Regions from separate parts of the Streptomyces sp. JNUCC 63 genome, predicted to be linked through region 1. Evidence: riboswitches for the same ligand, from Rfam matches in the RefSeq annotation. Region 1 holds a riboswitch; each other region holds the start of a gene.
The links. Region 1 has a riboswitch for glycine ahead of gcvP (aminomethyl-transferring glycine dehydrogenase). Riboswitches for the same ligand answer to the same signal wherever they lie in the genome.
Positions count from the first base shown of each region.

Region 2: another riboswitch for glycine. It lies ahead of gcvT (glycine cleavage system aminomethyltransferase GcvT); the one in region 1 lies ahead of gcvP (aminomethyl-transferring glycine dehydrogenase).
Region 3: another riboswitch for glycine. It lies ahead of cycA (D-serine/D-alanine/glycine transporter); the one in region 1 lies ahead of gcvP (aminomethyl-transferring glycine dehydrogenase).

Region 1 covers NZ_CM135963.1:6,627,967-6,635,639, reverse strand. The annotation lists gene ACX25U_RS30540 (ABC transporter ATP-binding protein) at 1-945, shown strand, start outside; gene gcvP (aminomethyl-transferring glycine dehydrogenase) at 1,024-3,909, opposite strand; glycine riboswitch at 4,086-4,180, opposite strand; gene ACX25U_RS30530 (PRC-barrel domain-containing protein) at 4,294-4,677, shown strand; gene ACX25U_RS30525 (DNA polymerase IV) at 4,691-6,112, opposite strand; gene ACX25U_RS30520 (MerR family transcriptional regulator) at 6,193-6,831, opposite strand; gene ACX25U_RS30515 (bifunctional nuclease family protein) at 7,044-7,517, opposite strand; gene ftsR (transcriptional regulator FtsR) at 7,601-7,673, opposite strand, start outside.
Region 2 covers NZ_CM135963.1:2,427,778-2,435,450, reverse strand. The annotation lists gene glyA (serine hydroxymethyltransferase) at 1-52, opposite strand, end outside; gene gcvH (glycine cleavage system protein GcvH) at 70-447, opposite strand; gene gcvT (glycine cleavage system aminomethyltransferase GcvT) at 556-1,683, opposite strand; glycine riboswitch at 1,726-1,841, opposite strand; glycine riboswitch at 1,842-1,938, opposite strand; gene ACX25U_RS10905 (AAA family ATPase) at 2,116-2,904, shown strand; gene ACX25U_RS10900 (enhanced serine sensitivity protein SseB) at 2,908-3,711, shown strand; gene ACX25U_RS10895 (enhanced serine sensitivity protein SseB C-terminal domain-containing protein) at 4,007-4,801, shown strand; gene ACX25U_RS10890 (ABC transporter permease) at 5,130-6,137, shown strand; gene ACX25U_RS10885 (ABC transporter substrate-binding protein) at 6,209-7,673, shown strand, end outside.
Region 3 covers NZ_CM135963.1:7,874,323-7,881,995, forward strand. The annotation lists gene ACX25U_RS36535 (DUF305 domain-containing protein) at 1-258, opposite strand, end outside; gene ACX25U_RS36540 (LVIVD repeat-containing protein) at 357-1,859, shown strand; gene ACX25U_RS36545 (hypothetical protein) at 2,326-2,703, shown strand; partial or broken gene ACX25U_RS36550 (IS630 family transposase) at 2,844-2,987, shown strand; gene ACX25U_RS36555 (MmyB family transcriptional regulator) at 2,993-3,274, shown strand; gene cycA (D-serine/D-alanine/glycine transporter) at 3,724-5,199, opposite strand; glycine riboswitch at 5,484-5,573, opposite strand; glycine riboswitch at 5,574-5,671, opposite strand; gene ACX25U_RS36565 (hypothetical protein) at 5,874-6,161, opposite strand; gene ACX25U_RS36570 (MFS transporter) at 6,547-7,673, shown strand, end outside.

The DNA.
Region 1 (7,673 bases):
GGCCCGAACGGCGCCGGCAAGACCACGGCCCTGCGCGCTCTCGCCGGTCTGGTCCCGCTCACCGCCGGGCACCTGCGCCTGGACGGCGCCGCCCTGGACCGTACGCCGCCCGAGGCGCGGCCCGTCGGGGTCGTCTTCCAGGACTACCTGCTCTTCCCGCACCTGTCCGCCCTGGACAACGTGGCGTTCGGACCGCGCTGCCAGGGCGCGACCAAGGCCGAGGCCCGCGCGCAGGCCGCCGAGTGGCTGGCCCGCATGGGCCTGGCCGGCCACGCCGGTGCCAAGCCCCGCCGTCTGTCCGGCGGCCAGGCCCAGCGCGTGGCCCTCGCCCGCGCCCTGGCCACCCGGCCCCGGCTGCTGCTCCTCGACGAGCCGCTCGCCGCGCTCGACGCCCGTACCCGCCTGGAGATCCGCGCTCAGCTCCGGCGGCACCTCGCCGAGTTCGAGGCCGTGGCCGTTCTGGTCACCCACGACCCGCTGGACGCGATGGTGCTGGCCGACCGGCTGGTCGTCGTCGAGCACGGCCGGGCCGTCCAGGAGGGCACCCCGTCCGACATCGCCCGCCGTCCGCGCACGGACTACATCGCGCGGCTGGTCGGCCTGAACCTCTACCGCGGGCAGGCCGACGGGCACACCGTCCGGCTGGAGGCCGGACCCGCCCTCACCACCACCGAGGACCTGTCCGGACCGGTGTTCGTGGCCTTCCCGCCGGGCGCGGTCACCCTCCACCGGGACCGCCCCACCGGCTCCAGCGCGCGCAACCTGTGGCGCTGCGAGGTCGCCGGCCTGGAGACCCACGGCGACCAGATCCGCGCGGACCTCACCGGCGCACTCCCCCTCGCCGCCGACCTGACCACGGCGGCCGCCGCCGAACTCGACCTGCACCCGGGTGCGGTGGTCTGGGCGGCCGTCAAGGCGGCGCAGACGCACGCCTACCCGGCCTGATCCGCCCGCACAGGAAAGGGACCCCGCCCGGCCTCGAAGAAACGGCCGGGGCGGGGCCCCTCACGCGTGCTACGGCGCTCAGTCCTCGTACGCGTCCAGCGGCGGGCAGGAGCAGACCAGGTTCCGGTCGCCGAAGGCCTGGTCGATACGGCGCACCGGCGGCCAGTACTTGTCGGCGGCCGAGACACCGGCCGGGAAGACGGCCTCCTCACGGCTGTAGGCGTGCTCCCACCGGCCGCCCAGTGCGGAGGCGGTGTGCGGGGCGTTCCGCAGCGGGTTGTCGTCCGCGGGCCACTCGCCGGAGGCGACCTTCTCGATCTCGACGCGGATCGCGATCATCGCCTCGCAGAACCGGTCCAGCTCGGCCAGGTCCTCGGACTCGGTGGGCTCGATCATGAGCGTGCCGGCCACCGGGAAGGACATCGTCGGCGCGTGGAAACCGTAGTCGATCAGCCGCTTGGCGATGTCGTCCACGGTCACGCCGGTCGCCTTGGTCAGCGGCCGCAGGTCGATGATGCACTCGTGCGCGACCAGGCCGCCGGGGCCGGTGTAGAGCACCGGGTAGTGCGGCTCGAGGCGCTTGGCGACGTAGTTGGCGGACAGGACGGCCACCTGCGTGGCCCGCTTGAGGCCCTCGCCGCCCATCAGACGGACGTACGCCCAGGAGATGGGCAGGATGCCCGCCGAGCCCCACGGGGCGGCCGAGACCGGGCCGACCCCGGTCTCGGGACCGGCCTCGGGCTGCAGCGGGTGGTTGGGCAGGTACGGCGCCAGGTGGGAGCGTACGGCCACCGGGCCGACGCCCGGACCGCCGCCGCCGTGCGGGATGCAGAACGTCTTGTGCAGGTTCAGGTGGGAGACGTCGCCGCCGAAGTGGCCCGGCTTGGCGAGGCCGACCAGCGCGTTGAGGTTGGCGCCGTCGACGTACACCTGGCCGCCGGCCTCGTGGACCTGCGCGCAGATGTCGGCGACGTGCTCCTCGAACACGCCGTGCGTGGACGGGTAGGTGATCATCAGCACCGCGAGCTCGTCACGGTACTGCTCGATCTTCGCCCGCAGGTCCTCGACGTCGATCTCACCGTCCTCGGCGGTCCTGACGACGACGACCTTCATGCCGGCCATCACGGCGCTGGCGGCGTTGGTGCCGTGCGCGGAGGACGGGATGAGGCAGACCGTGCGCTGCTCGTCGCCGCCTGCACGGTGGTATCCGCGCACGGCGAGCAGACCGGCCAGCTCGCCCTGGGAGCCGGCGTTCGGCTGCAGGGAGACCTTGTCGTAGCCGGTGACCTCGGCGAGACGGTCCTCCAGCTCCCGGATGAGCGTGAGGTAGCCCTGCGCCTGCTCGGCGGGCGCGAAGGGGTGCAGTCCGCCGAACTCCGGCCAGGTGATCGGCTCCATCTCCGTGGTCGCGTTGAGCTTCATGGTGCAGGAGCCCAGCGGGATCATGCCGCGGTCGAGCGCGTAGTCGCGGTCGGCGAGCCGGCGCAGGTAGCGCAGCATCGCGGTCTCGGAGCGGTGCTGGTGGAAGACGGGATGGGTGAGGTAGTCGTCGGTGCGCAGCAGCGCCTCGGGCAGCGCCTCCTCGGCCGCGGCGTCCAGCGCCTCGATGTCGCCCTCGACGCCGAAGGCGGTCCACACGGCGCTCAGCTGCTCCCGCACGGTGGTCTCGTCGCAGGCGATCGAGACGTGGTCGGCGTCGACGAGGCGCAGGTTGACGCCGCCCTCGCGCGCGGCGGCGACGACCTCGGCGGCCCGCCCCTCGGCCTTGACGGTCAGCGTGTCGAAGTAGGCGCCGTGGACGAGTTCGGCACCGCCGGCCTTGAGTCCCTCGGCGAGGACCGTGGCGTAGCGGTGGGTGCGCCGGGCGATGCCCTTCAGGCCCTCGGGGCCGTGGTGGACGGCGTACATGCCGGCCATGACGGCGAGCAGCACCTGGGCGGTGCAGATGTTGCTGGTGGCCTTCTCCCGGCGGATGTGCTGCTCACGGGTCTGCAGGGCGAGGCGGTAGGCCTTGTCGCCGTCGGCGTCGACGGAGACGCCGACCAGGCGGCCGGGCAGGCTGCGGGCGAACTTCTCGTGCACCGCCATGTAGCCGGCGTGCGGGCCGCCGAAGCCCATCGGCACGCCGAAGCGCTGGGTCGTGCCGACCGCGATGTCCGCGCCCAGCTCGCCCGGCGACTTCAGCAGCGTGAGGGCGAGCAGGTCGGCGGCGACGGTGACCAGGGCGCCCAGTTCGTGTGCCTGGTCGATGACGGGCTTCAGGTCGCGTACGGCACCGGAGGCGCCCGGGTACTGCAGGAGTACGCCGTTGATCTCGCGTTCGGCGATGTCCGCCGGGATGCCCTCGGTCAGGTCGGCGACGACGACCTCGACGCCGGTCGGCTCGGCGCGGGTCTGGATGACGGCGATGGTCTGCGGCAGCGCGTCCGCGTCGACCAGGAACAGGCCCTTCTTGTTCTTGCCCATGCGCAGGGACAGCGCCATGGCCTCGGCGGCGGCGGTGCCCTCGTCCAGCAGGGAGGCGCCGGAGGTCGGCAGGCCGGTGAGGTCGGCGACCATGGTCTGGAAGTTCAGCAGCGCCTCGAGGCGGCCCTGGGAGATCTCCGGCTGGTACGGGGTGTAGGCGGTGTACCAGGCCGGGTTCTCCATGACGTTGCGCAGGATGACCGGCGGGGTGAAGGTGCCGTAGTAGCCGAGTCCGATCATCGAGCCGAGGACCTGGTTGCGGCCGGCCAGCGAGCGCAGCTCGGCCAGCACCTCGGCCTCGGTGCGGGCGCCCGGCAGGTCGAGCGCGTCGGTGTTCTTGATGACATCGGGCACCGCGGCGGCCGTGAGCTCGTCGAGCGAGCCGTAGCCGACCTGCGCGAGCATCTTGGCCCGCGCCTCCTGGTCGGGCCCGATGTGGCGCTGCTCGAAGGGGATGCCCTGTTCGAGCGCGGAGAGTGGAATGCGCTGGGCGGTCATTGCGGAGGCCTCCTGGTCTGACACGACCTTCGAGGGACACCACGGCACGGGTGCCCCGACGGCCTCCCCCTCTGTCATCTCAACCTGAGAGCTTCACCGGGCCGCCCGCGGGCTCCCGGTTTTCACCGTCGGTGAGAGCGGACACCGTCGACACCCGCTCTGCTTTCCAGAGTGACCTCGTCCGTGCGGTACGTGGGCCTGAGAGATTCCGGGGAGGATTTGCTCCTTCGGCGCCTCCGGTGGTGCCGGAGAGCTCTCCCGCACGGGGTCAGCAGCCGTTGCCAGCGTACCAGCGGGGCGGGCGCCGGGGCCTTCGAGTGGCCGTCGTGCTGATTGTGCTCTTTCGTAGTGCTTACGGATGAGCTGCGACCATGTGGAGGGACCGTGCAGACCGAGATCGATCCGCGCAACCTGATCGGCCGCAAGGCGTTCGATCGCAATGGCCACAAGATCGGCACGGTGGACGAGGTCTACCTCGACGACGCGACCGGTGTCCCGGAGTGGGCGGCCATACGCACCGGCCTGTTCTCCCGGGACGCCTTCGTGCCCCTGGAGCCCAGCGAGCTGGTCGAGGGCACTCTGCGAGTCCCCTTCGACCGCTCCCTGGTCAAGGAGGCCCCCGACTTCGGCGTGGGCCGCCATCTCTCCCCCGCGCAGGAACTGCAGCTCTACCACCACTACGGCCTGGACGTCGCCCCTCCCCCCTCCTTCCCGGACCGCGACTTCGGCAACCTGGCGGGCTCCGGCTCGGGCCCGGACGAGACCTGACACCCGAGCCGCGTCAGCCCCCTTTGACGGCAGCCTCCGAGGACACGTGACCGCCTGCCCCGTCCCCCGGCCCCGACAGCGCCGTGCCCCTGGGTCCGGGGGGTATGCGGTGCACCAGAGGGAGAGGATCCGCCGGTTCCAGGTCCGGGTCGTCGGTGGGGAAGGTCCGTATCCGGCCCGGCGGGGAGCCGGGGGTCTCGAAGCGGACGGTGACGCGGCCGAGGCCGCTGCCCTGGACCCAGCCGTGGCCGTACTCGGCGTGCCGTACGTCGTGGCCGGAGGGCCAGCGCCGCTCGGCGGGGGCCGGCTGGTCCGCTACCGGCTCCTGCCCCGGCTCTTCGACGGGGCTCTCGGCCTCCGCGCCCGCCGCCTGGGCGAACAGGTCCTCCTGGGTGTAGTCGGCGAGCCCGGACACGCCCACGCCGAGCAGCCGTACGCCGCCCGTGGTGTCCACGGAGTCCAGCAGCCGGGCAGCCGCCTCCCGCACCACCGCGGGGTCGTCCGTGGGCCCGCGCAGGGTCTCGGACCGGGTCAGGGTGGAGAAGTCGTAGCGGCGCACCTTCAGCACGATGGTGCGCCCCGACAGCCCGGCCGCGCGCAGCCGCCGTACGCACCGGTCGGCGAGCCGCCGCACCTCCATGCCCACCCGGGTCCGGTCGTGGATGTCCACGTCGTAGGTGTCCTCGACCGACACCGACTTGGCCTCGCGCTCGGCGACGACGGGCCGCTCGTCGTGGGCCAGCGCCATGGCGTACAGCGCGTGGCCGTGCGCCTTGCCGAGCAGCCGTACGAGCTCGTCCTCACCCGCTTCGGCGAGCTCGTCGACGGTGTGGATCCCGGCCCGCCGCAGATGGTCGCCCGTCGCCGGCCCGACGCCCGGCAGGGTCCGCACGGACATGGGTCCGAGCAGGGCCCGCTCGGTGCCGGGCTCGATGAGCACCAGCCCGTCGGGCTTCGCCTTTTCGGAGGCGATCTTGGCGAGCATCTTGGAGGCGGCCAGTCCCACGGAGCCGGTCAGCCCCGTGACGGCCCGGATGTCGGCGCGCAGCCTGGTCCCCGCCAGCCGGGCCGAGTCCGCGTCCCAGGCCGCTCCCCCGGCCTCGAGGTCCACGAACGCCTCGTCCAGGCTCAGCGGCTCCACCAGCGGCGACAGGGCCCGCAGCAGCCCCATCACCTGCTCGCTGACGGACCGGTAGAAGGCGAAGCGCGGCACCAGGTACGCGGCGTTCGGCGCCAGCCGCCGCGCCTGGGCCATCGGCATCGCCGAGTGGACGCCGAAGACCCGCGCCTCGTACGACGCGGTGGCCACCACTCCGCGCGGTCCGAGCCCGCCCACGACGACGGCCTTCCCGCGCAGGCTCGGTTTGGACGCCTGCTCCGCCGACGCGAAGAAGGCATCCATGTCGAGATGCAGGATCGTGGGCGCGGTTCTCACATCCACGATGCTGCACCACACCACTGACAACGGACCGCTCGGAGCCGTTCCGAGGCGTGAGCGCCGGTCCGCGGAGCCGGTCAGACCGCCCGGTTGCGGCGCCGGGCGAGCTCGTCACCGGGGTTGTGCCCCACCAGGGTCTCCCCGGTGTCGACGCGCTCACCGTGCAGCTGCGACAGCGCGCTCTCCACATCGCGCCACACCACGCCGACCGCGATGCCGAAGATCCCCTGGCCCCCCTGGAGCAGGGCGTGCACCTCGTCGGGCGACGTGCACTCGTACACCGTGGCGCCGTCGCTCATCAGCGTCATCCGCTCCAGGTCGCGAAAGCCGCGCTCCCGCAGGTGCTGGACGGCCGTACGGATGTTCTGCAGCGAGACGCCGGTGTCGAGGAAGCGCTTGACGATCTTCAGGACGACGACGTCACGGAAGCTGTACAGGCGCTGCGTGCCGGAGCCGTAGGCGGGCCTCACGCTCGGCTCCACCAGGCCGGTACGCGCCCAGTAGTCCAGTTGCCGGTAGGTGATGCCTGCGGCGGCGCAGGCCGTCGGACCGCGGTAGCCGATCTGCTCGGACGCCATGGACGTCGCCCCTCCGCTGCTCGGCACGGCTGTCGGTCGCAACGGAGCGGGATCGGCCGCGCTGCCCTGGTAGGGGTAACTCCCCCGGACACCGCTTCCGGGGACACCCCCAGCCGTACCGTCGCCGCTGCTTCTCACGCCGACCTCCGTCCTCGACCTGCCTCCTCGACGGTAGGCAGTCACCAGGGGCGCGTCAACGATCGCCACACTCGGCACGCCGAGTGATAATCACCCTAAGAGTGGTTTCGCGTACCCCCATGCGGGGAAAGGCTAGCCGAATGCCCGGGCGGCAGGCTGCAGGGCTCCATGCGGCCGATGGCAGACAGGGGCGTTTCACCGGCTGCCGGTTCTCACTGGCTGCTGCTGCCGAAGTCTTCCGGCGAGATCTGGTCGAGGAACTCGCGGAACTTCTCCACCTCGTCCTCCTGCTCGTCCGGAATCGCGATGCCCGCGTCGTCGAGCACCGTGTCGCTGCCGAAGATCGGCGTTCCGGTACGCAGCGCCAGCGCTATGGCGTCGGACGGCCGAGCGCTCACCTCGACCCCACTGGCGAAGACCAGCTCCGCGTAGAAGACGCCCTCACGCAGATCTGTGATGCGCACTTCCGTGAGCTCCTGGCCGACGGCCTCCAGCACGTCCTTGAACAGGTCGTGGGTCAGCGGCCTGGCAGGGGCCATGCCCTGCTGGGCGAAGGCGATCGCCGTCGCCTCCCCCGGTCCGATCCAGATGGGGAGGTAACGGTCGCCTCCCACTTCACGCAGGAGCACGATCGGCTGGTTGGAGGGCATTTCGACCCGGACACCTACGACATCGAGCTCGTTCACACAGCAACCCTAGGCCGTGCCCGGGACGTTTGGGTAGTCGGGCCGGAAACGGGGGGACGATCCGGCCGCCGCGACCGGCCCCGTCAGGGCAGCCGCACCCCGAGCGCCGTCTGCACCAGAGCCCCGTGCAACCGCACCGTGAGCGCCGCCAGCTCC
Region 2 (7,673 bases), 4.2 Mb from region 1:
CCGGGTCGAGCTCGTGCAGGGGCGTGTCGAGAACGTTCTTCTGTTCAGTCATGTGCTTCGTTCCGCTCCTCAGCCGGCCGTGTGGGCGGCGTACTCGTCGGCGGAGAGCAGGTCGGCCGGCTCGCCCTCGAGGCGCACCTTGAACAGCCAGCCGCCCTCGAAGGGCGCGGAGTTCACCAGCGACGGGTCACTCACCACGTCCTCGTTGACCGCGGTGACCTCACCGCTGACCGGGGAGTACAGGTCGGACACCGACTTGGTCGACTCCAGCTCGCCGCAGGTCTCGCCCGCGGCCACCGTGTCGCCGACCTCCGGGAGCTGGGCGTAGACGACATCGCCGAGCGCGTTGGCCGCGAACTCCGTGATGCCGATCGTGGCGACGCCGTCCTCGACGGGCGACACCCACTCGTGCTCCTTGCTGTAGCGCAGCTGCTGGGGGTTGTTCATGGCCTGAATTCTCCTGTACGCGGGGAGTGCTGGTGAATGAGGGACTGCTAAAGATGTGCGTGACCAGGGATGACGCGGCTCACGTCACTCCGACCGGTTGCGCCGGTGTCACTTCTGCCGCTGGTAGAAGGGCAGCGCCACGACCTCGTACGGCTCGTGACTGCCCCGGATGTCCACCGCGACACCCGCCGTGCCCGGGGCGGCGTGCGAGGCGTCGACGTAGGCCATGGCGATCGGCTTGCCCAGGGTGGGGGAGGGGGCGCCGGAGGTGACCTCGCCGATCACCTCGCCGCCGGCGACGACCGGGTACCCGGCGCGCGGGACCCGGCGGCCCTCGGCGACCAGGCCGACGAGGACCCGGGGCGGCTCGGCGGCGGCGTGCTCGGCGGCGGCCAGCAGGGCCTCGCGCCCCACGAAGTCGCCCTCCTTGTCGAACTTGACCACCCGGCCGAGGCCCGCGTCGAACGGGGTCAGCGCGAGCGACAGCTCGTGCCCGTACAGCGGCATGCCGGCCTCCAGGCGCAGCGTGTCCCGGCAGGACAGGCCGCACGGCACAAGCCCGGCCGGGGCGCCGGCCTCGGTGATCGCCTGCCAGAGCTTCTCCGCGTCGCCCGGGGCCACGAACAGCTCGAAGCCGTCCTCGCCGGTGTACCCGGTGCGGGCGATCAGCGCGGGGACGCCCGCGACGATGCCGGGCAGAGCGGAGTAGTACTTCAGGCCGTCGAGGTCGGCCTCGGTGAGGGACTTCAGGACGGCGAGGGACTCGGGGCCCTGGACGGCGAGCAGCGCGTAGTTGTCCCGGTCGTCGCGGACCTCGGCGTCGAAGCCGGCCGCCCGCTCGGTCAGCGCGTCGAGGACCGCCTGGGCGTTGGAGGCGTTGGCGACGACCAGGTACTCGGTCTCGGCCGGCCGGTAGACGATCAGGTCGTCCAGGATGCCGCCGTCGACCCGGCAGATCATGGTGTAGCGGGCGCGGCCCAGGCCGATCGAGGCGATGTTGCCGACCAGGGCGTGGTTCAGCAGCGCGGCGGCCTGCGGGCCGGTGACGGTGATCTCGCCCATGTGGGAGAGGTCGAAGAGACCGGCCCTGGTGCGCACGGCGACGTGCTCGTCGCGCTCGGAGCCGTAGCGCAGCGGCATGTCCCAGCCGGCGAAGTCGGTCATCGTCGCGCCGAGCGAGCGGTGCAGCGCATCGAGCGCGGTATGGCGGAGTCGATGGGGTTCGGTACTGCTCATCGGTCGGTCTCCAAGGCAGGACGGGCGAGGACGGATCTCATGTCCTCCCCATCTGTCATCGGAACCTGAGAGGTTCGCCACGACCGCCGTCGGACGGACGGTCACGGCTTGCACCTTGGGTGGAGCCACTGCGTCAGCGGCCCGCTTTTCAGATGTGCCTCGCCCGCGCGGTAACGGTGCCTGAGAGATTCAAGGGAGGGACTTGCTCCTTCGGCGCCCCAGCGACACGGCTGGGGGCTCTCCCGCGCGGATTCAAGCGGCCGGTATGCAGTTGCCGCGCCCATCATTGCACGCCCGGCCCGCTCGCGGCAGGACCACATCTGTGACGGGCCTGTGGCAGTACGCGCACGGAAACGCGAGGCTCGTCCATTACCTTCTCTTTACGCTCGGCGGGGAGACGGACCATGACCACCCCTGGGGAGGACGACGACGGTGAACAGGCCTACGGCACACACGACGCCCCAGCCCCTCGCCGCACCCGAGGAGCACGCCCCGCTGCCGGGGCGGGCGCTCGCCGAGCCGAAGCCCGCGCGGCCCCTCCCGAAGCCCGGACAGGTCGTCGCGGTGCCCGAGGAGACCCGCTCCCGGCCGCGGCGGTCCCCGCCCGCCGTTCGTGACTTGCGTGGAGGGGGCGGACGTGGCGTGCGCGTGCTGTGGTTCGGGCCGGGGGACCTGGTCGTCGTCACCGGGCTGCCCGGCGGTGGCAAGTCGACGTTGATGCGGCGTGCGGTGCGCGGCGCGCGGATCGACTCCCAGGACACCCGCGACCGCTGGGACGCCCGTCTGGCGCCGTACCTGCCCTACGCCCTCTACCGCCCCCTGATCCGCCTCGCCCACTACGCAGGCCTGCGCCGCGTCCTGCGCTCCGGCGACCCGGTCGTGGTCCACGACTGCGGCACACAGCCCTGGGTCCGCGCCTGGCTGGCCCGCGCCGCCCGTCGCCGTGGCGGCACCCTGCACCTGCTCCTGCTGGACGTCGCCCCCGGCACCGCCCTGGCGGGCCAGCGGGAACGCGGCCGCGGCGTCTCGCCGTACGCCTTCCGGCGCCACCGCCGGGCAGTGGCCCGCCTGCTGCGCGCGCTGCGGCGGGGCGAGACGCCGAAGGGCTGCGGCTCGGCGGTCCTGCTGGACCGCGAGGCCGCGGCGGTCCTGCGGCGGATCGAGTTCGTCCCTGTACCCGATAGCCTTCCGGTCACCACAGTGGTTCCCAGCAGGCGGTAGCAGATGGACTTCCCGGCGGACTTCTCCGCGGACTCTTCTCCGGACTTCCCGGCACAGGCGCACCCCCACCCGCACGGCGGTTGGCCCGGCAACGAGCTGGAGGAGGTGCTGTCGGCCTCCCTCGGCGTCCCGTCGGCCGGCGGCCGGATCATCGAGGTCCTCGGCCGCAGCTTCCTCTGGGTTCCCCTGCCCAACGGCGGCGGCCCGCACAGCGGGCCGCTCGACCTGCCCACGCTGGAGGTCGACGGCCAGGCGTACGTGCCGGTCTTCAGCTCCGAGGAACAGCTCCGTCGGGTCGTCGGCTCGCACATGGCGTACACCATCGCGCCCGCCGTCGAGTTCGCGCGCGGACTGCCCCCGCAGGTCGGCATCGCCGTCAACCCGGACGGCATGGTCGGCATCCCGCTGCCGCCGCCGGCCGTGGCCGAGCTGTGCCGGGCGGGCCGCACCCCACTGGACGGCCCGGCGAGCGGCGGCCGCGTCCGCCTCTTCGAACCCGACTGGCAGGACGACCCGGTGGACTTCCTCTCCGCCGCCTCCGCCGAGTTCGCCGAAGCAGGAGTGGTCAGCACCGCCCGCCGCTGCCTGGCCGCCATCGAGACGGCCGACCCGGTCATGTTCATAGGCGTCGAACTGTCCCACCAGGAGGGCGACCTGCTGGCCCGCCCCCTGGACGCCCTGGGCCGTGCCCTGGCCAAGTCCCCGGTCACGTGGCCGGTCAACCTGGTCCTCCTGGACGTGACCCAGGACCCGGTGGCCGACTGGATGAGGGAAAAGGTCCGGCCGTTCTACCAGCACGCCCACTGAGGGCACCCGCGGGCGGCCACGAGCGGCCCACGGCCGCAAAAACGGCAACAGGTACCGAGTTCGCAGGCGGCCTTAAGCTAGTGCTGCGACCGGAAGGGTTCACCGGCTCGCGACGCCCGGCACGGTGCCTCGCCGCGTTGTCGCACCACCCGAGTACATCCAGTACGCGGGCGGTGCTCCGCCTTGCGACGCACCGCACCGGACGCCGCGAGCTTTCCGGCGGACCCTTCCGGTCGCGGGCACTAGGTGCACAGCTCGTCGAGGGGTTCGTGGAGGGGCGGTACAAAAGGTGAGCGTGAGCGCCAGCGGCACGACGGCCGGGCAGGTCGAGCAGACGCTGCGCCAGGTGACGCCCGGGCGTTACGACGCCTACGAGGCGCTGCTGCGCGCACTGGCGACGCCGTCCTCCGGCCAGATCTGGATGCTGCTGTGGCACGGTCAGGCGGGTTCCCCCGACGCCCAGTACGGGCGCATGGAGGTCGACGGCCACGGCTACGCGCCCTGCGTGACCTCCGCCCAGGAGCTGTCGGCCAGCGGCTGGATGCGGTCGTACGAGGTGGTGGACGGCCTCGACGTGGCCCGCACCCTCTATCCCGACCACTACGGTCTCTGGCTGAACCCGCACGCCCCGGGCGGCGGTGTCGGCATCCCCTGGCTCGACCTGCGCCGCATCGCCACCGGTCTGGACCGCCAGCCGGCGGGGCCGCTCAGCCTGTCCGAACCGGCCGTCGAGGTCCCGCAGTTCTACGCCCTGCTCACGCAGAACGCCCACCGCACCCCGGCGGTCCGCTCGCTGCGCCGCGCCTGGGTGCAGCCGGCGCTCGGAGCGCCGTACCTCGCCATCGGCCTGGACGTGTACGACACCTCGCCGGCCGCCGTCGACTCGGTGCGCGCGATGATGCAGCAGTCCATCGGCGCCGTTCCGGACGGGCTGCCGGTGTCGACCGTCGCGATGTCCGACGAGTACGACCCGGTCGCGATGTGGCTGCGTGCCAACTCCCGCCCGTTCTACGACCGCGAGAGCCACGCATCCCCGGCCCAGGCCCCGGCGACCGGCTACGGGTACCCGCCGGCGCGGGGCGGCTACTGACATACCGTCATCCGGGCCGGACCGACGGCAGGGCTTCCCCCGGGCGAGCCTTTTCTTCGCGCGTAGATGAGGGCGGAAGGTCCGTTTCTGTGTCGGGATACCCCAACTCGCCCGTGTCCGACCCCCGTTACCCACTGTCCGGATAACGGAACCCCCTAACCCGCATCACGTTTACGCATCCATTCACCGTCAAGTCTGGCAACTGGTCGCCGATGCGTTGAAGACTCCCGCAGCAGGGGGTTTCGCCCCTGTGTACGACGGACTGAACAACGCCGCCACAGCGGCAAGTGCGGGCCGGCTACCGCCGGTTGAGAGGGGTCCCTGCCTGATGACGGCACCATTGCACGAGCCGACCGCGGAAGCGGCCCCGAGCGCGGTCGACGAAGCGGCGGTAGCGACGACCGGCGCGAAGGCCGTCCAGGGGCGCTCCCTGGGCCGGATCGCCTGGGAGCGCCTCAAACGGGACAAACTCGCCCTGACGGGCGGCATCGTCGTGCTCTTCCTCATCCTGGTCGCGCTGCTCGCGCCCCTGATCGCCCACGCCGTCGGGCAGGACCCCGAGCTCCACCACGAGGACCTGATCGACCCGCTCTTCGGCACCCCCAAGGGGTCCCTCGGCGGCATCAGCGGCGACCACCTCCTCGGCGTCGAGCCGGTCAGCGGCCGCGACATCTTCGCCCGCATCGTCTACGGCGCCCGGATCTCGCTGCTCGTCGGCTTCCTGTCCGCCGTGGTCGCCGTCATCCTGGGGACCGCCCTCGGTATCCTCGCCGGCTTCTTCGGCGGCTGGGTGGACGCGGTCATCAGCCGTGTGATGGACGGCCTGCTCGCCTTCCCGCAACTGCTGTTCATCATCGCGCTGGTCTCCGTCATGCCGAACGCGATGCTCGGCCTGACCGGCACAGGCGTGCGGGTCTTCGTGATGATCCTCGTCATCGGCTTCTTCGGCTGGCCCTACATCGGACGCGTGGTGCGCGGCCAGACGCTCTCGCTGCGCGAACGTGAGTACGTGGAGGCCGCGCGCTCGCTCGGCGCCGGACGCTTCTACATCCTGTTCAAGGAGCTGCTGCCCAACCTCGTTGCGCCCATCATCGTGTACACGACGATGATGATCCCGACCAACATCCTGACCGAGGCCGCCCTCAGCTTCCTCGGCGTGGGCGTCAAGCCGCCGACCGCCTCCTGGGGGCAGATGCTCTCGAACGCGATCGACTACTACGAGGCGGACCCCATGTACATGGTGGTCCCCGGTGTGGCGATCTTCATCACCGTCCTTGCCTTCAACCTCTTCGGCGACGGCGTGCGGGACGCGCTGGACCCGAAGGGCTCCCGCTGAACCGCCTTACCCCCAAGCGTCCCCGTGGCACTTACACGGGGTCTCTCATCTAATCCGGAGGATCCGAGATCGTGACTACCCAACGCACCTCAGGGCGGCGCAAGCAGGCCATGGCCGCTGCGGCCGTGGTCGCCGCGCTGCTGACCACGGCGGCGTGCGGCGGCGGTGGCAAGGACGACAACGGCGGCGGCGGTTCGAAGAGCGGTGCCGCCGGCTTCGACGCAGCCAACAACAAGGTCGCCCAGGCCTCGCTGGCCAAGAAGGGCGGCACGCTGAAGTTCGGTGCCGCCCAGGACGCGGACTCGTGGGACACCACGCGCGGCTACTACGGCATGATGTGGAACTTCGCCCGCTACTACAGCCGCCAGCTGGTCACGAACAAGGCGGAGCCCGGCAAGGCCGGCGCCCAGGTGACCCCGGACCTCGCCACGGATCTCGCCAAGGTCACCGACGGCGGCAAGACCTACACGTACACGCTGCGCGACGGCATCACGTGGGAGGACGGCAAGCCGATCACCTCCAAGGACGTCAAGTACGGCATCGAGCGCGTCTGGGCGCAGGACGTGCTGTCCGGCGGCCCGACCTACCTGAAGGAGGTCCTGGACCCGGAGGGCAAGTACCAGGGCCCCTACAAGGACAAGGACAAGGAGCACCTGGGTCTGAAGGCGATCGAGACGCCGGACGACAAGACCATCGTCTTCCGCCTGCCGAGGGCCAACTCGGACTTCGAGCAGATGCTGTCCCTGATCTCGGCGTCCCCGGTCCGCCAGGACAAGGACACCAAGTCCAAGTACGGTCTGCACCCCTTCTCCTCGGGCCCGTACAAGTTCGAGTCGTACAGCCCGGGCAAGGACCTGAAGCTCGTCCGCAACACCGAGTGGAAGCAGGACTCGGACCCGATCCGCAAGGCGTACCCGGACGAGATCACCATCAAGTTCTTCTCGAACGCCAACGACCTGGACCAGCGTCTGATCGCCGGTGACTACGACCTGGACCTGAACCAGACCGGCATGTCGCCGCAGGGCCGCCAGACCGCCCTGAAGCAGCACAAGGGCAACCTGGACAACCCGGTCTCCGGCTACGTCCGTTACGCGGTCTTCCCGCAGAGCGTGAAGCCGTTCGACAACATCCACTGCCGCAACGCCGTGATCTACGGCGCGGACCACGTGTCGCTGCAGACGGCGCGCGGTGGCCCGGTCGCCGGCGGTGAGATCGGCACCAACATGCTGCCGCCGTCGGTGCCGGGTGCCGAGGGCCAGAAGTACGACCCGTTCGAGCTGGCCGGCGCCAACAAGAACGGCAACGTCGAGAAGGCCAAGGAGGAGCTGAAGGCCTGCGGCAAGCCGAACGGCTTCAAGACCACCATCGCCGTCCGCAACAACAAGCCGGTCGAGGTGGCCACCGCGGAGTCGCTCCAGGCGTCGCTGAAGAAGATCGGCGTCGACGTCCAGATCGACCAGTACGACGGCTCGCAGACCGCCGGCATCATCGGTAGCCCCTCGAACGTGAAGAAGAAGGGCTACGGCATCATCATCA
Region 3 (7,673 bases), 1.2 Mb from region 1:
CTGGCCGTGGTGGATGATCATCATCTGGACGTACTCGAAGTCCGCCGCATTGGGGGAGTCGTCGGGCATCTCCTTCGCGGCGTCCTCGGCGGACAGGGTCCGGGCGGGCTCACCGGGCTTGCCGGGAGCGATCACCGAGGGAGCGGGCGCGCTCTTCTTTCCCGGGGCGTCCGCGCCCGAGTCGCACCCGCTGACAGCGAGGGCGACAAGGGTGAGAGCGGTGACCGCCCGCCACTTGACACGATCAAAGACTTTCATGACAGGTGCGTCGCCATCTTTTGATCTGTACATGAAAAGTACGATACTGCCGCTGTCCGTGAGCCGTTCCCTTGCGAACGGAGACCAGGGAGGAAACAGTGAACCTGTTGAACAGTCCCCGAACACGGCCCAGACACCTGGGGGTTGTGGCAGCCGCCGCCGGCCTGCTGGCGGCGCTGCTCACGGCCGCTCCGGCCGTGGCGACGCCCGACCCCGGCGACGCCACCACCGCGCCTCAGCGAGTGTCGAAGAGTGAGGCGGCCGAGACCAGAACGGCCATCGCCAACGGCGAGATACCGGCGCCGGACGAGATCGTCCACTCCGACAACATCGAACACCTCGCCAACATCCCCAAGGACGCCCTGCCGGACCTGAACTCCGACCTCGCCTTCCAGGGCAAGTACGCGTTCGCCGGCAACTACGACGGCTTCCGCATCTTCGACATCAGCAACCCGAGGGCTCCCAAGACGGTCTCCCAGGTGCTGTGCCCGGGGTCGCAGAACGACGTGTCCGTCTCCGGGAACCTGCTGTTCCTGTCGACCGACTCCTCACGCAGCGACAACTCCTGCTCGAGCACGACGCAGCCCGCGACCGAGAAGTCGTCGTGGGAGGGCATGAAGGTCTTCGACATCAGCGACAAGAAGAACCCGAAGTACGTCGCGGCCGTCGAGACCAACTGCGGCTCACACACGCACTCCCTCGTTCCCCATGGCCGCAACGTCTACATCTACGTGTCCTCGTACTCCCCGAGCCCGTCGTTCCCCGACTGCCGGCCCCCGCACGACGGCATCTCGATCGTCAAGGTGCCGCGCGACGCTCCCCAGAAGGCCGCGGTAGTCAACTTCGCGGTGCTCTTCCCGGGTGACGGCCCCGACGGTGGCGGCAACCCCGGCGCGCCCACCAACCCGGGCGTCTCCAAGACGACCGGCTGCCACGACATCACCGTGCTGCCGTCGAAGGACCTGGCCGCCGGTGCCTGCATGGGCGACGGCATCCTGATGTCCATCAAGGACCCGGAGCACCCGAAGGTCATCGACCAGGTCCAGGACAACGTCAACTTCGCGTTCTGGCACTCGGCGACCTTCAACCAGACCGCGAAGAAGGTCGTCTTCACCGACGAACTCGGCGGCGGATCCGCCGCGACCTGCAACGCGGCCATCGGCCCGAACCGCGGAGCCGACGGCATCTACGACATCGTCGGCAAGGGCGACCACCGCAAGCTCGTCTTCCGCGGTTACTTCAAGATCCCCCGGCACCAGGCGGACACCGAGAACTGCGTCGCCCACAACGGCTCGCTGATCCCGGTCAGGGGCCGCGACATCATGGTCCAGGCCTGGTACCAGGGCGGCGTCTCGGTCTGGGACTTCACCGACTCGACGAAGCCGAAGGAGATCGGCTACTTCGAGCGCGGCCCGCTCACCACGGACCGGCTGACCGTGGGCGGCTCCTGGTCCGCGTACTACTACAACGGCTACATCTACTCGAACGACATCGCCAAGGGCTTCGATGTGCTCAAGCTCAGCGACCGGCGCACCGACCCGGCCCGAAAGATCCACCTGGACCAGCTGAACGTCCAGACCCAGCCGGACTACTTCGACTGACAGCCCGGCAAAGGCCTGCCGGACTCCGGGCCCAGGAACCCGGAGACGTGGGCAAGCGCTGTGGCACCGGTCCCGCCGGGCGGCTCATCGCCCGGCGGGACACCCAGCTCCCAGTCCAGACCGAAGCAGTGGATGATCCCGCTGACTCCGCTCGGCACCAGGCGAGTGCTCGGGGGAGCGGTTCGCCTTCCCCCGCACTCCCGCGGTCCACGTGGCATGCGGCTGCACGACCCGGCAGACCTTCCCGGTCAAAGCACTGGCAAGAACGCGCGCGTGCTGGTGCAGCCGGCCCCGACCCCGGCTCCGGACACCGACGATTCCCAGCCATCACGTCGTCGAGGAGCATGGCCAGAGGGACGCTGGTGCGATGTCGGTGCGGTGATGAAGAATGCCGCCAGAAAGAGAGATCAACTTTGCCCGTGCTGGGTAAGCGATCTTCAGTCCCGCCTCCAGGAAGGCCACACTGATGCAGTCCGTCCCCCACCCGGCACAGGCCGTCGTCCTGCACTACCGCAGCCGCGCCGTCGCCCCGCTCCGTCCCCTGGGTGTCACGGATGCCGAACTGCTGCGCATCATCTCCGACCCCTGCACACCCGTGTTCCTTACGGTGCACGCGGGCGGACGCCGCAGATACAGCTACTGGCAGCCGTTCGACGCCCACACCGGCAGGGGGAGTTGCTACGTCGCCCTGCCGACTGACGCGTGCGACATACTGCACTCCACCGGACGGATCACGCTGGGCGAGCCGCTCGTCGATCCGGGCAGGACGATCTACCGCATCCGGCCCGCCGACACCCTGGCCGCTCCCCAGCGCTTGGTGCGGACAACGGCCCACGCGGCATGACCGACAGCCGACGCGATCCGTCGGCTGTCGGTCTTCGCCGGGTCGGGCCCCAGCCCTCCAGCCCGAGAGCGAACGCTACCCGTCCTGACCTCGCGACGACGGAGGTGAGGCCCCGGCCGCAAGATCGGATCCTCACCCGTGACCGCGAGGCGGAACTGGACCAGATCGAGGGGGTCCTGGATCGTTTCCCCGACCGGGCGTTCGTCTTCGACGAGTTCGGCCCACTCGGGATCCGGCCCACCGCGGGCCCGGGCTGGGCCGAGCAGAAACGCCCCGACCGGTTGCTCGTCTGCGTGCCCAGGCCGGCACCGCCCCCGACCTCACCACCCTCGTCGGCGAACTCCTCCTCAAAAGCCCCGGCTTCGCCGAACTGTGGGAACGCTACGACGTCGTGGGACGTAGGAGCACCAGCAAGACCCTCCACGGCCCCCAGGTCGTAAGACTCACCCTCACCAGCCGGAGCATGCACCTCGAAGGCACCCCGGGCCGGCGCCTCGGGGTCTACACAGCCGAACCCGGCACCCCCGACTACGACGCCATGCTCCTGCTCGACATGACCGCCACACACTGAGCCGAGTCCGTCCGAGCGGAAGCGCCAAGAACTCGGGTGCGCGGGCAGCAGCCGCCGGCGGATGTGGTCGGCCGTGTGCCGGGCGGTGGCCTTGGCCCGGGTCTCACTGGGACGGGGGCGGGGCCGGGCGGTCACCGTGGTCGGCTTGACCTCGATGCCGTGCGCGGCGGTCTGCTCGGGCAGAACCGCGATGACGGCAAGCCGGGTCCGCGGGCGGTCTCGGCGGCGTGATCGAGTTGTGCGTACGCCGCTTCCGCTGCGAGAACACCGCCTGCCCGGCGGTGACGTTCGCCGAGCCGGTCACGGTCCTGACCACCCCGCACAGCCGGTACACCCCGTTGCCGCGTGGGGCGGTCACATTTCCGCACACCCGAAAGCGAGCGGCGTTCCCAGCAGACGGGAACGCCGCTCGCTTTCAGTGCCGGTCCATGGATTCGGTGGCCGCGATGTCAGTCCTGATGCTCGGCTTCGGTTTCGGAGCGGACGGCAGCCTCATGGGCCAGACGGCGGGGGCGACGGCGGAGCACTGCCCATGCGATGCCGAGGACGACGAACCACACCGGGGTCGCCAGAAGCGCCTGCAGCGTGTCGGACTTCTGGGTCAGTGCCCAGATGAGGAACGCGAAGAACGCGAGCACGACGTAGCACATGGCGATGCCGCCGGGCATCTTGAACGTCGATGCCTCGTGCAGGTGCGGACGGCGCTTGCGGTACACGATGTAGCTGATCAGGATGATCGACCAGACGAACATGAACAGCACGGCGGAGACGGTGGTCACCAAGGTGAATGCCTCGATGATCGAGTTGTCCGTGGCGAGCATGACCACACCGGCGAGCAGGAACACCCCGGACAGGAACAGGGCGTTGGCCGGGACTTTCCTGGAGGTGAGTCGGCCGAATCGCGCCGGGGCGTCGCCCTCCTGGGCCAGCCCGTAGACCATCCGTGAGGTGGAGTAGATGCCCGAGTTCGCTGACGAGGCGGCCGAGGTCAGCACGACGAAGTTGATCACCGAGGCGGCGACCCCGAGGCCGGCGAGGGTGAACATCACGACGAACGGGCTGCGGTCCGCGCTGATCTCGCGCCAGGGCGTGACCGACATGATCACGACCAGCGCGACCACGTAGAACAGCATCACACGCACCGGGATCGAGTTGATCGCCTTGGGCAGGTTCCGTTCCGGGTTCTTGGTCTCGGCCGCGGTGGTGCCGACCAGTTCGATGCCGACGAAGGCGAAGGTCGCGATCTGGAAACCCGCGACGAATCCCATGGGACCGGTGGGGAAGAAGCCGCCGTCGTTCCAGAGGTTGGAGAAGCCTGCGGCGGCGCCCCCGGGCGCCTGGAAGTGGTTGAACACCATGCCGAGCCCGACGACGATCAGCGCCACGATCGCGACGATCTTGATCAGTGCGAACCAGAACTCGGTCTCGCCGAACGCCTTCACGGTGGGCAGGTTCAGGACGATCAGCACGACGACCGCGGCCAGCGCCGGTATCCACAGCGCAAGGCCGTGCCACCAGTACGACACGTATCCGGAGATCGCGATGACGTCGGCGATGCCGGTGACGATCCAACAGAACCAGTAGGTCCAGCCGGTGAAGAAGCCGGCCCACGGGCCGAGCAGGTCGGCCGCGAAGTCGGCGAAGGACTTGTAGCGCAGGTTGGACAGCAGCAGCTCGCCCATCGCCCGCATCACGAAGAACAGCATCACGCCGATGATCATGTAGACAAAGATCACCGAGGGGCCGGCCAGCGAGATCGTCTTGCCCGACCCCATGAACAGGCCGGTTCCGATCGCACCACCGATCGCGATGAGCTGGATGTGCCGGTTGGACAACTGCCGGGAAAGATGCTGCTCGCCCCCGGGCGGGGGCGTCGATCCGGACACCGGCAAGGTGGTCAGGCCGGTGTCACTGCTTTCAGACATCAGGGAGCAAACCTCATGGATCTCAAGACGCGTGCGGGCACGCGATAGGGGTGTCTCGGAAAGTGACCGCGCGCACAGGCGACGAACGGGCAGGATGATCCTGTGCGCGGACATGCGGCAGCCGACCGGAACGGTGCCGGACACGCTGAACACGCCCACGCGGAAAGCCGAAAATCAGCCCGGAAGTCGGCAGACGGGCGGCGGTAAGGGGGGAGGCAGCGGGACAGCCATCGGGGGCTCCTCGAGTGTCGAGCACGGGCGGTGCCCGTGCGGCCGAGTGAGCCTCCCCCTCTGTCATGGGCCTGAGAGCTTCACCGCGCGGAGCGCGGCTTGCACCGTGGGCGAGGCGCGTGAGCGCCTGCTTTCCAGAGTCGCCTGCCCGAGCGGTAGGGGTGCCTGAGAGTTTCCGGGGAGGTGTTGCTCCTTCGGCGCCCGGGTCTGGCTGACTCGGTACTCTCCCGCTGCGGGGTGAACGGCGATGTGCGGTGAGACTAGGACCACATCAGCGACCGGTCAAGGGACCGGCCGAATGCTGGACGTTGCTTTCGAGTAGTTTCGAGTGGTACGGCACTCGCCTTCAAGGGATGGCGTTTGTGCAGCTCAAGGCGTATGTCCTCATCGTGGTTCTTGATCGCTTTCCGTGCCGGAACCACGCAGGGTCACCACGACCGCGATCATGAACGGCCTCGCGCCGCGAAGGTCCGCCCGCGTGGCCACACCACGACTGAGACAGGCCGGTACCGGTGGTCCAGCGTGTTGCCGTAGTTGCCCATGTAGCCCTCGTACTGGGAGTCATAGGGCGTCAGGTCCGCGCTCGGGGTGCTGGCGCAAGCCTCGTAGTCGTGGACGTGCAGCGAGATCTGCTCGCCGCCGGTGCCGTCCGGGCCGGTCCACCAGCCGAGGGTGATCTCGTCGTCGATCAGGTCGCCGGACCCCCGGCTCCGGAACGCAGCCAGGTGCACCGGGAGAACACGGCCGGCATACGGGCGGCACGGCGCGCCGGTAGCGTGCCGAAGAGAACGAGCAGTAGACGAAGGGGAAGACCGCGGCGGCGGCCTGCAGTGCGTCGCCGACGGTTTCGGGGGGAGTCGTCCAGGTCCATCAGCGCGCGGGTGACCCGGTCCCGGTCCGCGCCGGACCGTTCGCCGGCATGTTCCCAGGACACCCGGCAGCCCGGACGCGTCTCACATCTTGATATGAGGCGACTGGTAAATGAGATTCTTGACATCGTTACCATGCCCGCACCGTTCGCGCAGCCGTTTCTCGAAGGGAAACGCGTGCCGTCGTGCGGGCCGTCGGCCCGTACCGCCGACGGCCGTTCTTTGCCCTCGTGCGAAAGACCAAGAAATGCCCGCACCAACCACCGGCCCAGCCCAGGCACCCGTCAACTCGCGGTCCCGCGTCCTCATCGCGAGCCTCATCGGCACGACGATCGAGTTCTACGACTTCTACATCTACGCGACCGCCGCCGTCCTGGTCTTCCCCGCGCTCTTCTTCCCGAACAGCGACCCGACCACGGCGCTGCTGTCGTCCTTCGCGGTGTTCGGCGCCGCGATGGTCGCCCGCCCGATCGGCGCCGTCGTCTTCGGACACCTCGGCGACCGGATCGGCCGCAAGGGCACGCTGGTGGCCTCACTTCTCACCATGGGCATCGCCACCTTCCTCATCGGCGTGCTGCCCACCTACGCGCAGGCCGGCTGGATCGCCACCGCGCTGCTGGTGCTGATGCGGCTCGCGCAGGGCTTCGCACTCGGCGGCGAGTGGAGCGGCGCCGCCCTGGTCGCCACCGAGAACGCCCCCAGCGACAAGCGCGCCCTCTACGGCACGTTCCCGCAGCTGGGAGCCCCGCTCGGCTTCATCATCGGCAACGGGCTCTTCCTGATCATCGGCGCGCTGCAGCCGTCCACGGCGGGCGCCGACCCGTCGCAGCCCTCCGAGGCCTTCCTGAGCTGGGGCTGGCGCGTGCCGTTCCTGTTCTCCGCCGTGATGGTCGCGATCGGCCTGTGGGTGCGGATGCGCCTCGTCGAGTCGACGGTCTTCGCCAAGACCCGCGAGGCCGGACTGGTGCGGAAGCTGCCGCTGGCCACCGTCTTCCGCAACCACTGGAAGCAGCTGATCCTCGGCACCTTCTTCATGCTCGCGACGTACGTGCTCTTCTATCTGATGACCACGTTCTCGCTGAGCTACGGCCGTGCCCCGAAGGACACCGCGGTGCCCGGCCTGGGGTACAGCTACACCACCTTCGTAGTGATGATGATCTTCGGCGTGCTGTTCTTCGCCGCGTTCACCCTGATCTCCGGCCCGCTCGCCGACAAGTACGGTCGTCGCGCCACCCTGATCTGGGTCACCGCCACGATCCTGGTCTTCGGGCTGGTGTGGGTACCGCTGATCGGCATGGGCACGCTCGGCGTGGTGCTGTGGCTGGTGCTCGGCTTCACGCTGATGGGCATGACCTTCGGCCCGATGGGCGCGCT